Regions from separate parts of the Agromyces sp. NPDC057865 genome, predicted to be linked through region 2. Evidence: predicted binding sites of a transcription regulator. Region 2 holds the regulator's gene; each other region holds the start of a gene.

Region 1 (4,260 bases), on a different contig from region 2:
GGAGCATCGCCTTCGCCACCTTCCCGAACTACGTCGACTACACGTACTGAGGACACCGATGACCGATCGCGAAGGGGTCCCGCCCTCGGGCGGGGCCCCCGACCGTTCTGAGGCCGAGGCATCCCCGGCCGCGGCATCCGATCGCGGCGACGACCGCTACGCACGCCGCGACCCCGCGCGTGACGCCGACCGCGACGCCGAGGCGTTCGTGTCGCCGCCGACCGAGCCGACGCTGCGCGCCGACCCCGCCGTTCGCGAGTTCGAGGTGCCGTTCGACACCGGCGAGCTGCAGCGGGTGCCGACCGGCCAGCTGCTCGTCGTGCATCGGCAGGAACTGCCCGACCGGGCGTCCGCCGACGACGAGGAGCAGGACGACACGCAGCGCCGCGTCTACAGCTGGGTGGCCGCGGTCATCGGCGTCATCGGCGCCGCCGCCTCGCTGTTCGTCGGCTGGATGCTGCCCCTGTCGATCGCCGCGCTCGTCTTCGGCGTGCTCGGCCTGCGCCGCGAGGAGGAGGGCCGCACGCTCGCGTTCGTCGGCATCGGCACCGGCATCGCCGGACTCATCTTCTCGGCCGTGTGGATCGGCTACTACGCCATCGTCTTCGGGGCGCTCCCGCACTGACGGCGGCTCAGACGCGCTCCACCAGGAGCACCACGTGGCGGCCCTCCTCGCGCGTGAGGACGATCGTCGCGCTCGCGTCGCCGCGCAGCTTCAGCCGCGTGCGCAGGCCCGCCGGGTCGACATCGACGCCGCGCTTCTTGATCTCGAGCGTGCCGATGCCGCGCGCCGCCAGCGCCTGACGCAGTTGCCGCTCGTCGGCGGGGAGGCGGTCCAGCACGCGGAAGCCGCGCGCGAACGGCGTCTCGAACGCGGTGTCGGCGGTGAGGTACGCGATGCCGTCGCTCAGCATCCAGGCGCCGTTCGCGCGCGCGAGGTCGCCGATGAGGCGGGCGCGGATGACGGCCCCGTCGGGCTCGTAGAGGTAGTCGCCGAGGGGACCCGTCGGCGCGTCCTCGCTGTCGGCCGGCGCCGTGAGCTCCGCGGCGCGGTCGTCGCGGATGACGAGCGCCGCCCGACCGATGCCGGGACGCGCGACGGCGCCGAGCCAGACGGCGAGCTCCACCACGTCGCCGTCGACCGACACCCACTGCGCCTCGGCTCCCTCGGGGATGACGTCGCGGTCGGTCCCGGGGCCGAGCTTCACGCCGACCGGCAGCCGGTCGGCCAGCCCGAACGCGAAGTCGAGGCTCGGCGAGTAGTCCGCGGCATCCGCGAGTCGTCGGGTCGTGCCGCCCGAGGTGGTGCGACGGGCCGGGTCGAGCCAGGCGCCGCCGATGCCGCCGAGGGGCACGTCCTCGGCGATGGCGTGCAGCACGCGCGCCTTCGGGAACGGCGTGAGGTTGAATGCGGCGATGGCGGCCGTCACCTCGTCGGCCTCGGCCGCCGTGACCTCGAGGTCGACGGCCGCGAGGGCGAGGGCGTCGCCGCCGATGCCGCAGCCGAGGTCGGCGACGTGGCCGATGCCGGCGCGCGCGAAGCGGCCCGCGTGCAGCGCCGCGACCTTCAGCCGGGTGGCCTGCTCGAGCCCCGCCTCGGTGAACAGCATGCGCGACGCGAACTCGCCGAACTTCGCGTGGGCCTTCGCGCGCAGCTTCGACTGGCTGAGCACGGCGGCCACGAGGCCGGGCGGATGCCCCTGCCGACGCAGTTCGGCGACGGTGCGCACGATGTCGGACTTGGAGTCCCACTCGGGGAGCTGGTCGAGGAGCCGCAGTCCCTCGGGGGAGAGGAGTTCGACGAGGTCGGCGCGGTCCACCCGGCCACGCTAGCATCGCGCACCGGGGGGTTCCGAGCACTGGCACTCACGTTGCACGAGTGCCAAATCGCGCCTAGACTCGGCTTAGCACTCTCGCAATGAGGCTGCTAATCAGTCTTCGCAAAGACAGTCACTCGCAAACAGAGAAGGGGTCAACCGTGTCGGTTTCCATCAAGCCGCTCGAGGATCGCATCGTCATCAAGCAGGTCGAGGCAGAGCAGACCACCGCGTCGGGTCTCGTGATCCCCGACACCGCCAAGGAGAAGCCCCAGGAGGGCGAGGTCGTGGCGGTGGGCCCCGGTCGCATCGACGACAACGGCAACCGTGTCCCGCTCGACGTGGCCGTCGGCGACAAGGTCATCTACTCGAAGTACGGCGGCACCGAGGTGAAGTTCGGCGGCGAGGACTTCCTCGTGCTGTCGGCCCGCGACGTGCTCGCGGTCGTCGTCCGCTAGGTCGACACGAACCATCCGAGGCCCGGACGCCCAGCGGCGTCCGGGCCTCGTCGTGTCCGTGGCGGGACGTGGAGGCACGTCGGCAGCCGCCCGGGCCCGGGGCATCCGACGCCGGGCGTAGTCTGAGCGGGTGTCATCCAGCTCCGAGACCGAGACCTCAGCTCCGCCCGCGCAGCACGGCGGGGTGAGTCGTTCGGGGCTCGCGTTCGCGATCGCGGCCTACGCGCTCTGGGGCTTCCTCCCCATCTACTTCATCGCCCTCGAACCGGCCGGACCGATCGAGATCGTCGGATGGCGCGTGCTGCTCTCGCTCGTCTTCTGCCTGCTGCTCCTCACCGTGACGCGCGCCTGGCGACCGTTCATGGCGCTCGTGCGCGATCGACGCGTCCTGTTCACGATGGGGCTCGCGGGCGTGCTCATCTTCGTGAACTGGTCGACGTACGTCTACGCGACCCTCACGGGCCAGGTCGTCGAGGCGGCGCTGGGGTACTTCATCAATCCGATCGTCACCGTGTTCCTCGGCGTGCTCGTGCTCCGCGAGCGTCTGAACGTCACCCAGTGGATCGCCGTGGGCATCTCGATCGTCGCGGTCATCGTGCTCGCCATCGGCTACGGCCAGCTCCCGTGGATCGCGCTGGTGCTCGCGTTCTCGTTCGGCTTCTACGGGCTCATCAAGAAGCGGGTGGGGCCGAAGGTCGACGCGGTGTCGGGGCTCACGCTCGAGACCGCGTGGCTCGCGCCGCTGGCGGTCGCGCAGCTCGTGTTCGTCGCGATGACCAGCGGGCTCACGATGGGCACGGTCAGCCCCTGGCACAGCGCCCTGCTGCTGATGGCCGGCGTGGTCACGGCCATCCCGTTGCTCCTCTTCGCCGCGGCATCCCGGCGCCTGCCGCTCATCTTCATGGGCTTCATCCAGTACTTCGCGCCGTTCATCCAGTTCCTCGTGGGCGTGTTCATCCTCCAGGAGCCCATGCCGCCCGAGCGATGGATCGGATTCGGACTCGTCTGGCTCGCGCTCCTGGTGCTCACGTTCGACCTCATGCGCAGCGCGCGATCGGCGCGGCGCGCCCCGGTCGAGCCGATCTGACGGGCCCGCGCGGACATCGGGCCCTCGTCCGGGGGCCACGCGCGATCTGCGCGTCGCGGCCGTCCCACACGACGATTCCGTGCGCGCCCGCGCAGGAAGGTGTCGGCCAGGTAACGATTCCGAGGGTGTTACACGGTTGTGACCGGGTTCCCTTGTTTCCTCCAGAGGCGGGCAATACTGTCAAAACCACGGCGTCTCCAGACGCTGCTTTGTGTACCAGTCCTTCAGTCCCAAGGAGCAACATGAGCGTATTCGCGAAGGCTACGGCCTCGCGCTCGGCTCGCGCAGTCTGGACGGGGGTCGCCCTCGCCGGCGTCAGTGCCCTCCTCCTCACCGCGTGCAGCTCGGGTGCCCCGGCCCCCGCCGAATCGGAAGCACCGACCGAGTCGGCCGGCGACGCCCTGCCCATCGAGGCCGGCGACCGCGACCTGACCCTCAAGGTCGGCACGATCCTCCCGCAGAGTGGAACGCTCGCCTTCCTCGGCCCGCCCGAGGAAGCCGGTGTGGCGCTCGCTGCGAAGGAGATCAACGAGGCCGACATGGGCATCAACGTCGAGGTCGTCTACCGCGACTCGGGTGACACCACCACCGACATCGCCACCGTCTCGGTGACCGACCTCCTCTCGCAGGACGTCTCGGCCATCATCGGTGCCGCGTCGTCCGGCGTGTCGTTCACCGTGATCGACCAGATCACCGCCGCCGGCGTCGTGCAGTTCTCGCCGGCGAACACGTCGCCCGACTTCACCGACTACGAGGACAACGGCCTGTACTTCCGTACCGCGCCGTCCGACCTCCTCCAGGGTGAGGTGCTCGGCAACCAGATCGCCGAGGACGGCGCTTCGACGCTCGGACTGCTGGTCCTGAACGACCCCTACGGCACCGGCCTCGCGGCCGCGAC
Region 2 (4,260 bases):
CGCGACACCGAGCGCGCGGCCTGCCACGGCACGATCGCGTCGACGCCGAGCTCGGTCGCGGCCTGCACCGCGAGCTCGTCGCGGTCGCCCTTCGCGAGGGCCTGCACGAGGATGAGACGCGGCGAGGCCGCCGGCTCGACGACCACCTCGTCGACCTCGAGCGCGAGCTCGCGCGGTCCGGTCGACGCGACCACGCCGTGCACGAGCGTGCCGCGGCCGTCGCCGATCGCGATGCGCTCCCCCGCCCGCACGCGCGAGACGGTGACCGCATGGCGCGCCTCGTCGCCCGCGAGCTCTACGAGAGAGCCGGGCGCGGCGGCGGCGAGGTCGAGCGACTCGTCGAGGTAGAGGTGGCTCATCGCGGCATCCGTCAGCCCAGGAACCGATCGCGCAGGCGCGCGAACAGCCCCTGCTGGAAGTGCGTGAGCTCGGGCTTCTGCGGCTTCTTCGACGAGGCGAACTGGTGGATGAGGTCGCGCTCCTTCGACGAGAGCTTCGTGGGCGTGTGCACCTGCACGCCGATGCGGAGGTCGCCGCGGCCGGAGCCGCGGAGCTTCGTCACGCCGCGGTCCTTCACGGTGAGGACCTCGCCGCTCTGGAGTCCGGGGTGCAGCTCGACCTCGACATCGCCGTCGAGCGCCGGGATCGAGGTCGTCGTGCCGAGGATCGCATCGGTCATCGCGACCTCGAGCGTGCAGAGCAGGTCGTCGCCGTTGCGGCTGAAAACCTCGTGGTTCTTCACCTTGATCTCGAGGTAGAGGTCGCCGTTCGGGCCGCCGGCGGGGCCGGCCTCGCCGGAGCCCGGCATCTGCAGCCGCACGCCGGTGTCGACGCCCGCGGGGATGTCGACGGGCACCGTGCGACGTGCGCGCACGCGGCCCTGGCCCTGGCACGTGACGCACGGAGTGGCGATGATCGTGCCGTAGCCGCGGCAGGTGCCGCAGGGGCTCGACGTCATGACGTTGCCGAGCAGCGAGCGCACCGAGCGCTGGATCGAGCCGGTGCCGTGGCAGATGTCGCACGTGACCGGGGCCGTGCCGGGCTGGCAGCACGAGCCGTGGCACGTCTCGCACGTGACGGCCGTGTCGACCTCGATGTCGCGGTGCGTGCCGAAGATCACCTCGTCGAGGCCGACCTCGACGCGGATAAGGGCGTCCTGGCCGCGTTCGCGCCGCGAGCGGGGTCCGCGGCTCTGCTGCCCGGCACCGAAGAACGTCTCGAAGATGTCGCCGAATCCGCCGAAGCCCTGGTCGCCGCCGAAGCCGCCCCGGCCGCCCAGGTCGTACTGCTGGCGCTGCTTCGGGTCGGAGAGCACGTCGTACGCGTGCGTGACCTGCTTGAAGCGCTCGGATGCCTCGGCGCCGGGATTGACGTCGGGGTGGAGTTCGCGCGCGAGTCGACGGTAGGCCTTCTTGATCTCGTCGGGGGTGGCGTCGCGTGAGACGCCGAGGACCTCGTAGTGGTCTGCCACGGAGGGCGTGTCCTTTCGATTGCCGGATGCCGAGCGGGTGGGTCGGCAGCGGGAGTCAGCTCTCGCCGAGGGTGCGGGAGAGATAGCGGGCGACGGCTCGCACGGCCGCCATGCTGGTGGTGTAGTCCATGCGCGTGGGACCCACGACGCCGAGGCGCGACACGTCGCGGCCCGGGATCTCGAACGCGCTGGAGACGATCGAGGTCTCGCCGAGGCCGAACGAGGCGTTCTCACGGCCGATGCGCACGGCGACCGCGTGCTCGTCGCCCGACATCTCGCCGAAGAGCTTCAGCAGCACGACCTGTTCCTCGATCGCCTCGATGACGTCGAGGATCGACCCGGCGAAGTCCTGCTCGGTGCGCACGAGGTTGGCGGCGCCGGCGACGACGAGCCGGTCGCTGCGCTGCACTCGGGCCTGCTCGGCGAGGGTCGCGGCGAGGGTGTGCAGCACGAGCGTGTGACGCCGGTCGGCATCGGGGATCGCGCCCGAGAGCGCCACCGCGGCATCCGCCATCGTGTGCCCGCCGGCGATCTCGTTGAGCCGCACTCGCAGCCCTGCGAGGGTCTCCTCGTCGACGGGCTGCTCGAGCTCGACGAGCCGCTGCTCGACCTGGCCGGAATCGGCGATGAGGATGCACAGCACGCGTGCGGGCGCCAGCGAGACGAGCTCGACGTGCCGCACGCGGGCGCTGCCGAAGCTCGGGTACTGCACGACGGCGAGCTGCTTGGTGAGCGACGCGATCAGCCGCACCGTTCGGGCGAGGAGCTCGTCGAGGTCGCTCGACTCGCCGAGGAAGGTCTCGATCGCCTGGCGCTGCGCCCGGGTGAGCGGCCGAACATCGCTGAGCTGGTCGACGAAGACGCGGTAACCCTTGTCGGTCGGGATGCGACCCGACGAGGTGTGGGGTGCCGCGATGAGCTCCTCCTCCTCGAGGAGGGCCATGTCGTTGCGGATCGTCGCCGCGGAGACGCCGAACGCGTGTCGCTCCACGATGGTCTTCGAACCCACCGGCTCACGCGACGCGACGTAGTCCTGCACGATGGCGCGGAGCACCTCGAGACCGCGTTCGGAGACCATGTTCCTCGCTTCCCTCACCGCTTAGCACTCGTTCTTCCTGAGTGCCAATCCTATCGCGACATGCTGCGACCCGGCCGTTGCCGACCGTCGGGCGCGGCGATACCGTATGGGTACTCCGCGAGTCACCCCGGCTGCGATCCTCCCTGCTCGCAGCCCGCGGTTCACCCCTGAACCCCCGAAAGGCACGCAATGACGGACCCCAACGCGCAGTCTCCTGATCCGAACGTCCCGCCGCCTCCGCCCCAGCAGCCGGCTTCGGCCCCGTCGGGCGCCGCACCGCTCACCCCCGAGCAGGACGTCCAGTGGGGCTCGTTCGCCCACCTCGGCGGCGTCCTCGGCATCCTGCCGTCGCTCATCATCTGGCTGGTCTTCAAGGACCGCGGCTCCTTCACGAACACCGAGGCGAAGGAGGCGCTGAACTTCCAGATCACGCTCATCTTCGGCTACCTGATCTCGTGGATCCTCGTGATCGTGTTCATCGGCGCGATCCTCGTCTGGGCGGTGTGGATCGTGGGCGTCGTGTTCTCGATCATCGCCTTCCTGCAGGCGAAGGACGGCAAGCACTACCGCTACCCCTTCGCGATCCGCCTCATCAAGTAGCGCGCAGGCGTCGCAACGTTACGCCCGCCGCGGGAGTGCCTACTCCCGCGGCGGGCGTCGCTGTGCCAGCATGAGAATCGACAGAGTCTCGCTCAGAGGCCCCGAAGAAGGAGTCAGCGCATGTCCGACACGCCCCCGCCTCCCCCGCCGCCCCAGAGCCCACCGCCGCCGCCCCCGCCCTCGCAGGGGCCCCCGCCGCCGCCTCCCGGGCAGCCGCCGCAGGGTCCGCCTCCGCCGCAGGAGCCGTACGGGGGTCAGACTCCACAGCAGCTCAGCCCGGCAGACGAGAAGCTGTGGGCGACGCTCATCAACGTGGGCGGCATCTTCTTCTACTTCGTGCCCGCGCTCATCGGCTACCTCGTCCTCAAGGACAAGGGCCCGTTCGTGCGCCACCACACCGCGACCGCGCTCAACTTCCAGATCACGATCGCGATCGCGCTCGTGGTGAGCTACATCCTGATCTTCCTCTTCATCGGCATCCTGCTCGTGATCGCCATCGAGATCGTGAAGATCGTCTTCAGCATCATCGCGGCCATCAAGGCCAACCAGGGCCAGCTCTACACCTACCCGCTCTCGATCAAGTTCGTGAGCTGACGGCCGCCGGCGTCGGTCGCCGGTCTCCACCGCACGAAAGCCCGCCCACGGTGCGCACGCACCGTCGGGGCGGGCTTTCGCGTTGTCCGCGCGCGCCGTCGCCAGAGCGAGCGGATGCCGCGTGGCGGACGGGGTTCCCCAGTTCAATCCGATCCGCCGCGGTTCAATTCGATCCCGCCGCGGCGGCCGCCGTCGCTCCCATCACATCCGAATGCAGGAAGAACCCGTCCGTACGCGGCGCGGCGAGACTCGACACGCCGGCGGACTTCCGATTCTTCCTGCATGCGCCGCGAACGATGTCGGCTCCGGCCAGCAACGGGAGACCGCAGCATCCCGAACACTTGCACGTCAAGTACTGTGTCAGATACAGTACTCGTCATGACCAAGCAACCCGCCATGGGCGCCGACGACGCGTTCGCCGCCGACCTGCTGCGCGGGCACACCGACACGATCGTGCTCGGCGTGCTCCGCGGGCGCGACCGCTACGGCCTCGAGATCTACAAGACCATCCGCGACC
Region 3 (4,260 bases), on a different contig from region 2:
GCCAATGGTGTCAGCGCGCGGCTGCCCCGCTCCGAGAGCCCATGCCGCGTGCTGTCGGACGAAGGCCCGATCATCGGAGAGGAACCGGACGAGCCAACGTCCAGCTTGTTCGTCGTGCACGCTTCCGAGTGCATGCATGCACGCAACAGCGGTGAGCTCGTCATCGCCCCTGACCACGTGCGACAGCAGTCGAACGGTGGAAGCCCGGGCGTCTCGCCCGGCTTCAGCGGTCAAGTCGTCGGCGAGGCGCAGTGCCTCCACGATCGTTCTGGCACGGTACACGCCATCGAGCGCGGTCAGTACTCGCAAAGCTGCTCCCCTCCCCTCAGGCTCTGCAACCTTCGATCGCTTGTGCAAGGTCCGTGAAGAACAGCGACTCTTGGGCCGAGTATCGGTTCCGACCTGGGGCGCCGACATCCATCGTCGGTGTGAATCTCGCATCCGACGGTTCTCGCGAAGTGCGGGAAGCTCGAAGGAATCCGACTTCGAGCATGTGAACCTCGAGGCGGTCGGTAGTGCAGAGCACGAGCCGATCGAACATGCGGCGAGCGTCCCTTGGAATGGTGTGCCCACGAGGGGATGACGACACTGAGGAGTCGTTCGAACATCTGTCCTCCGAATGTGATCCGCGTCGAGGCTTGCAGCACCGCAGCATGCGCGCTACACCCTCATCAATTCCTTCCGGCTCGTTCAGTGCATCGGATGCATCGACTTGGGATTGGAATGCGAAGGACTCGAATCCGGCGACGTGGCTGATCCACCCGAGTCGGCGCGCGGCACAGACACCCTCGGAGCATCGGGACCCACGTGCGCTCATCGACGAGTACGGCCACCACTTCGGTGCCCACGGTCGAGAAGCTCGCCGGGCTGCTACGTCAGCTCGTCATGGAGCTGGAGGGTTCGGCTGAGCTGCACTGCATCAGGTCCGCGTCGAGGAGAGGGTCCCTTCCGTGCCGCGGGCTTCGGTCATGGCTCGAGCGTCGAGAGGGGTTCGCCGATCTCGACGATGTACGTCGAGAGCATGTGACCCACCTCGGGGCCGAGATCGGTCGCGTTGTGCGCCACGCCCGGCGGGATGAGGAAGCCGTCGCCGGCGTTCAGCGTGAGCGTGGTGGCGTCGCGGATCTCCATCCGAACCGTGCCGCCCACGATGTAGCCCACCTCTTCCCCGGGGTGGTGGTGCCAGCCAGAAGAGACTCCGACGGGGATCTCGGTGAGCACCTGCACGATCTCCCGGCCGGGAATCGAGGATGCGGCGCGTTGCACCTCGGTTCGCTTCAGCTTCTGCGTGAGCTCGTCGCGTGGGTCGTCGGTCATGGTTCCGTCTCCCTTCGTCGTCGTTCGCGAGTTTCCACGGTCCGCTGCCCCCGCATACATACGGCAGCACCGGCCCGCCGCGACTCACGTCGCGAGGAAACGCAACAGGTGACCGTTGATCTCCTCGGCATGCGTCACGCACCCGACGTGCGGCCCACCCTCGATCTCGATGTACTCGGCATCGGGCATTGCTGCGTGGGCGCGCCGACCTTGGTTTTCGAGGTCGAGGATGCGGTCGGCGGTGCCGTGCAGCAGCAACGCGGGCACGTCGATCTTCTGGATGTCGCTCGAGAAGTCCTCGAGCCAGGTGCGGGGGCAGGCCCACGTCGCCCACGGCGACGCGTCCACGCCGGCCGACCACATCGCGCGCACGTTCTCGTCGCTGACCCGCTTCCCGAGGTACTCGTCGAGGTTCAGCATGTCGCCGAGCAGGCCCGTGAGCCACGCGTAGCGGTCGGCGAGAATCGCCTGCTGCGTCGCGTCGACGCCCGCGGCGTCCACGCCGTGCGGGTTGTCCGGCCCCTTTGCGAAGGTGGGGGTCAGGCTCTCGATCAACACGATGCTCCGAACCCGATCAGTGCCGTAGCGTCCGATGTACCGTGCGACCTCCCCCGTCCCGAGTGAGAAGCCGACCAGCGAGACATCCGTGAGATCGAGCGTCCGCATCACGGTGTCGAGGTCGGCGCTGAGCGTGTCGAAGTCGTATCCGGTGATGGGAGCGCTCGAACGACCGAACCCGCGACGGTCGTAGTTGATCACCCGGTAACCGGCGTCGAGCAGGGGATGCAGCTGCGGCTCCCATGACCGGCCATCGAATGGCCAGCCATGGAGCAAGACGACGGCGCGTCCGATGCCCTGATCCTCGTAGTACAGATCGATCGGTGCCGAATTCTCGGCGCCCACAGTGATCGTGCCCATTCTCGAATCCCTCCGCCACGTTGCGATGGGAGCGATGCTCCCTCCTCGATGCCCCAACCGCAATCGGGTCGGGCGGATACACAGGTACCGGATCAGACCACGGCGCGGAAACCTCGAGCCGGGTGATCCGGGTCGCACTCGCCGCCGGTACGCCAGCGAATACACGTCGATCCGCGGCATCCGCTCGCGATCTTCTCTTGGCACTCTCTACCCGAGAGTGCTAATCTGGCCGTAGTTGAGCGACATCGACTCAACTCTTGGAACCGGCCGAACGGCCGACATCAGGGAGGAGAAAGCCATGGCCATGTACTGGGACCCGTTCCGTGAGCTCGACCGCCTCGCTGCGGGCATGCTCGACTCGAGGCAGGGGCCTCGCGTGATGCCCATCGACCTGCACCGCGACGGCGACCACTACGTGCTCTCGGCCGACCTGCCGGGCGTGGACCCCGGCTCGATCGGCGTCGACGTCGACGGCCAGCTGCTCACGATCCGGGCGGAGCGCACGCTGCGCTCCGACAGCGACGTGCAGTGGCTCGCCCACGAGCGACCGAGCGGCTCGTTCCTTCGCCAGCTCACACTCGGCGACGGGCTCGACACCGCCGCGATCAGCGCCCACTACGACAACGGCGTGCTGAGCGTCGTCATCCCGGTGAGCGAGCGCGCGAAGCCCCGCAAGGTCGAGGTGCAGAGCGCGCCGAACTCCGAGCGCGAGATCTCGGCGTCGTCGAGCTGAGCAACCGCCATCACGATCGAGGAGCCGCTTCGCCGTTCGGCGGAGCGGCCTCTCGCACTCTCCGTTCGCCCGAGTCGCCATCCAGCTGACTCGCGGCCTCATCACGTCGAGGAGATGAGACAGATGCAAGCTCATGACGTGTGGCGGCGTTACGACCGGACCCTCTTCCCCATCTTCCATGAGCGGTTCGAACAGAAGTGGGGATCCGGCACGGCACCGTTCCTCGATCCGAGCGTGTACGACAAGGACCAGCCCCGACCGCGAGCCCAATGGATCAACGTCGACACCGGAGCCGCGGTCGCGGTCGTTCCCGTCTGGGAGAACGACCCATCCGCTCGCTCGTTCGCCATCTTCTACCTTCCACCACACGGAGGCATCTGGGTCCTCCGACCTCCCGGGCTGACGGGTTACGTCGAAGATCCGGCCAGCGACAGTTCCCGTGGCGAAGGTTCCATCGCACTCCGTAACGACTCGTTCAAGAAGGCGGTCGCCCATGCCGAGGAGTTCATCTACGGAACCAGACCAGGGTAATCAAGCCGTTCCACGACCCGCGCCGATGCAGGAAGTCTCGAGCGCCGCTCACCCATCACTACCTGACGACTGTCGACGACGCGCCCGTGTCGCGAGCTTCCGCCGCGACCTCCTGAACATCGACGCCCACTTGGACGGGCTGGTCAGGGGGGACCGGAATGGGGCTGGCATCCAGATGCTCGGGCACGAGTTCGATGCCGCCGGTGCTGTTCGCGGAGCGCATGAGCTCTTCGAGCCAGTCTCGGTTGATCTCGGGCGCTTCGGGTTCATCGAACACGAAGCGGACCGGGATCGAGGGATGGAGCCAGACGGTGCTGCGACCCCTGGGCTGGTCATCGGTGTGACGCCAGGACAAGGTGAAGCTCTCGCCGCGGCGCAGCTTCGTCGTGACGGCGACCTTCACGTGTGCGAGTGCGCGATCTTCGATGCCGATCGGGGTTCCGGAGTCACCGTAGTAGAAGGTACCCACGAGCCCAGCGTACGCGTGGGCTCACGGTTTTCGCGATGAGGTGCATCCGAACCCGCGCCGGCCGTGGAAGTACTGGTAGCGGGTGGTACTCGCGCCCGCCGACAGAAGGGAAGTCCAATGAAGCGCATCCTCGCCACCGGTTTCATCGCCGCGCTCGCCACCTTCGGTGCGGCCGGCGCCGCCAACGCCGCACCCGCCGACGTCGCCTGCTTCGGCCAGGTGCACAAGACGATCAACACCGAAGGCGCCCTCGGGTTCACCAACGTCGGAGACGTGGTCAAGGCGCTCGGCG

What was found. The regulator HrcA, encoded in region 2, represses chaperone genes, less so after heat shock. The targets are predictions, from matches to a motif close to TTNGCACTCGNNNNNNNCGAGTGCNAA.
Region 1: a site for HrcA is predicted at 1,860-1,886, ahead of groES (co-chaperone GroES). Genes of this name have one in related genera too.
Region 3: a site for HrcA is predicted at 2,433-2,459, ahead of ACFVN5_RS05550 (Hsp20/alpha crystallin family protein). Genes of this name have one in related genera too.

What each region holds. Positions count from the first base shown of each region.
Region 1 is NZ_JBHVMJ010000001.1:1,353,999-1,358,258, forward strand. Features, by position in the region: gene ACFVN5_RS06465 (DUF4190 domain-containing protein) at 1-50, shown strand, start outside; gene ACFVN5_RS06470 (DUF4190 domain-containing protein) at 59-625, shown strand; gene ACFVN5_RS06475 (SAM-dependent methyltransferase) at 633-1,820, opposite strand; gene groES (co-chaperone GroES) at 1,979-2,275, shown strand; gene rarD (EamA family transporter RarD) at 2,406-3,362, shown strand; gene ACFVN5_RS06490 (ABC transporter substrate-binding protein) at 3,605-4,260, shown strand, end outside.
Region 2 is NZ_JBHVMJ010000002.1:162,002-166,261, reverse strand. Features, by position in the region: gene ACFVN5_RS08415 (16S rRNA (uracil(1498)-N(3))-methyltransferase) at 1-359, opposite strand, end outside; gene dnaJ (molecular chaperone DnaJ) at 371-1,471, opposite strand; gene hrcA (heat-inducible transcriptional repressor HrcA) at 1,527-2,549, opposite strand; gene ACFVN5_RS08400 (DUF4870 domain-containing protein) at 2,739-3,149, shown strand; gene ACFVN5_RS08395 (DUF4870 domain-containing protein) at 3,270-3,743, shown strand; gene ACFVN5_RS08390 (PadR family transcriptional regulator) at 4,122-4,260, shown strand, end outside.
Region 3 is NZ_JBHVMJ010000001.1:1,173,524-1,177,783, reverse strand. Features, by position in the region: gene ACFVN5_RS05565 (glycosyltransferase) at 1-309, opposite strand, end outside; gene ACFVN5_RS05560 (cupin domain-containing protein) at 967-1,317, opposite strand; gene ACFVN5_RS05555 (alpha/beta fold hydrolase) at 1,402-2,235, opposite strand; gene ACFVN5_RS05550 (Hsp20/alpha crystallin family protein) at 2,534-2,968, shown strand; gene ACFVN5_RS05545 (hypothetical protein) at 3,092-3,499, shown strand; gene ACFVN5_RS05540 (hypothetical protein) at 3,558-3,968, opposite strand; gene ACFVN5_RS05535 (hypothetical protein) at 4,086-4,260, shown strand, end outside.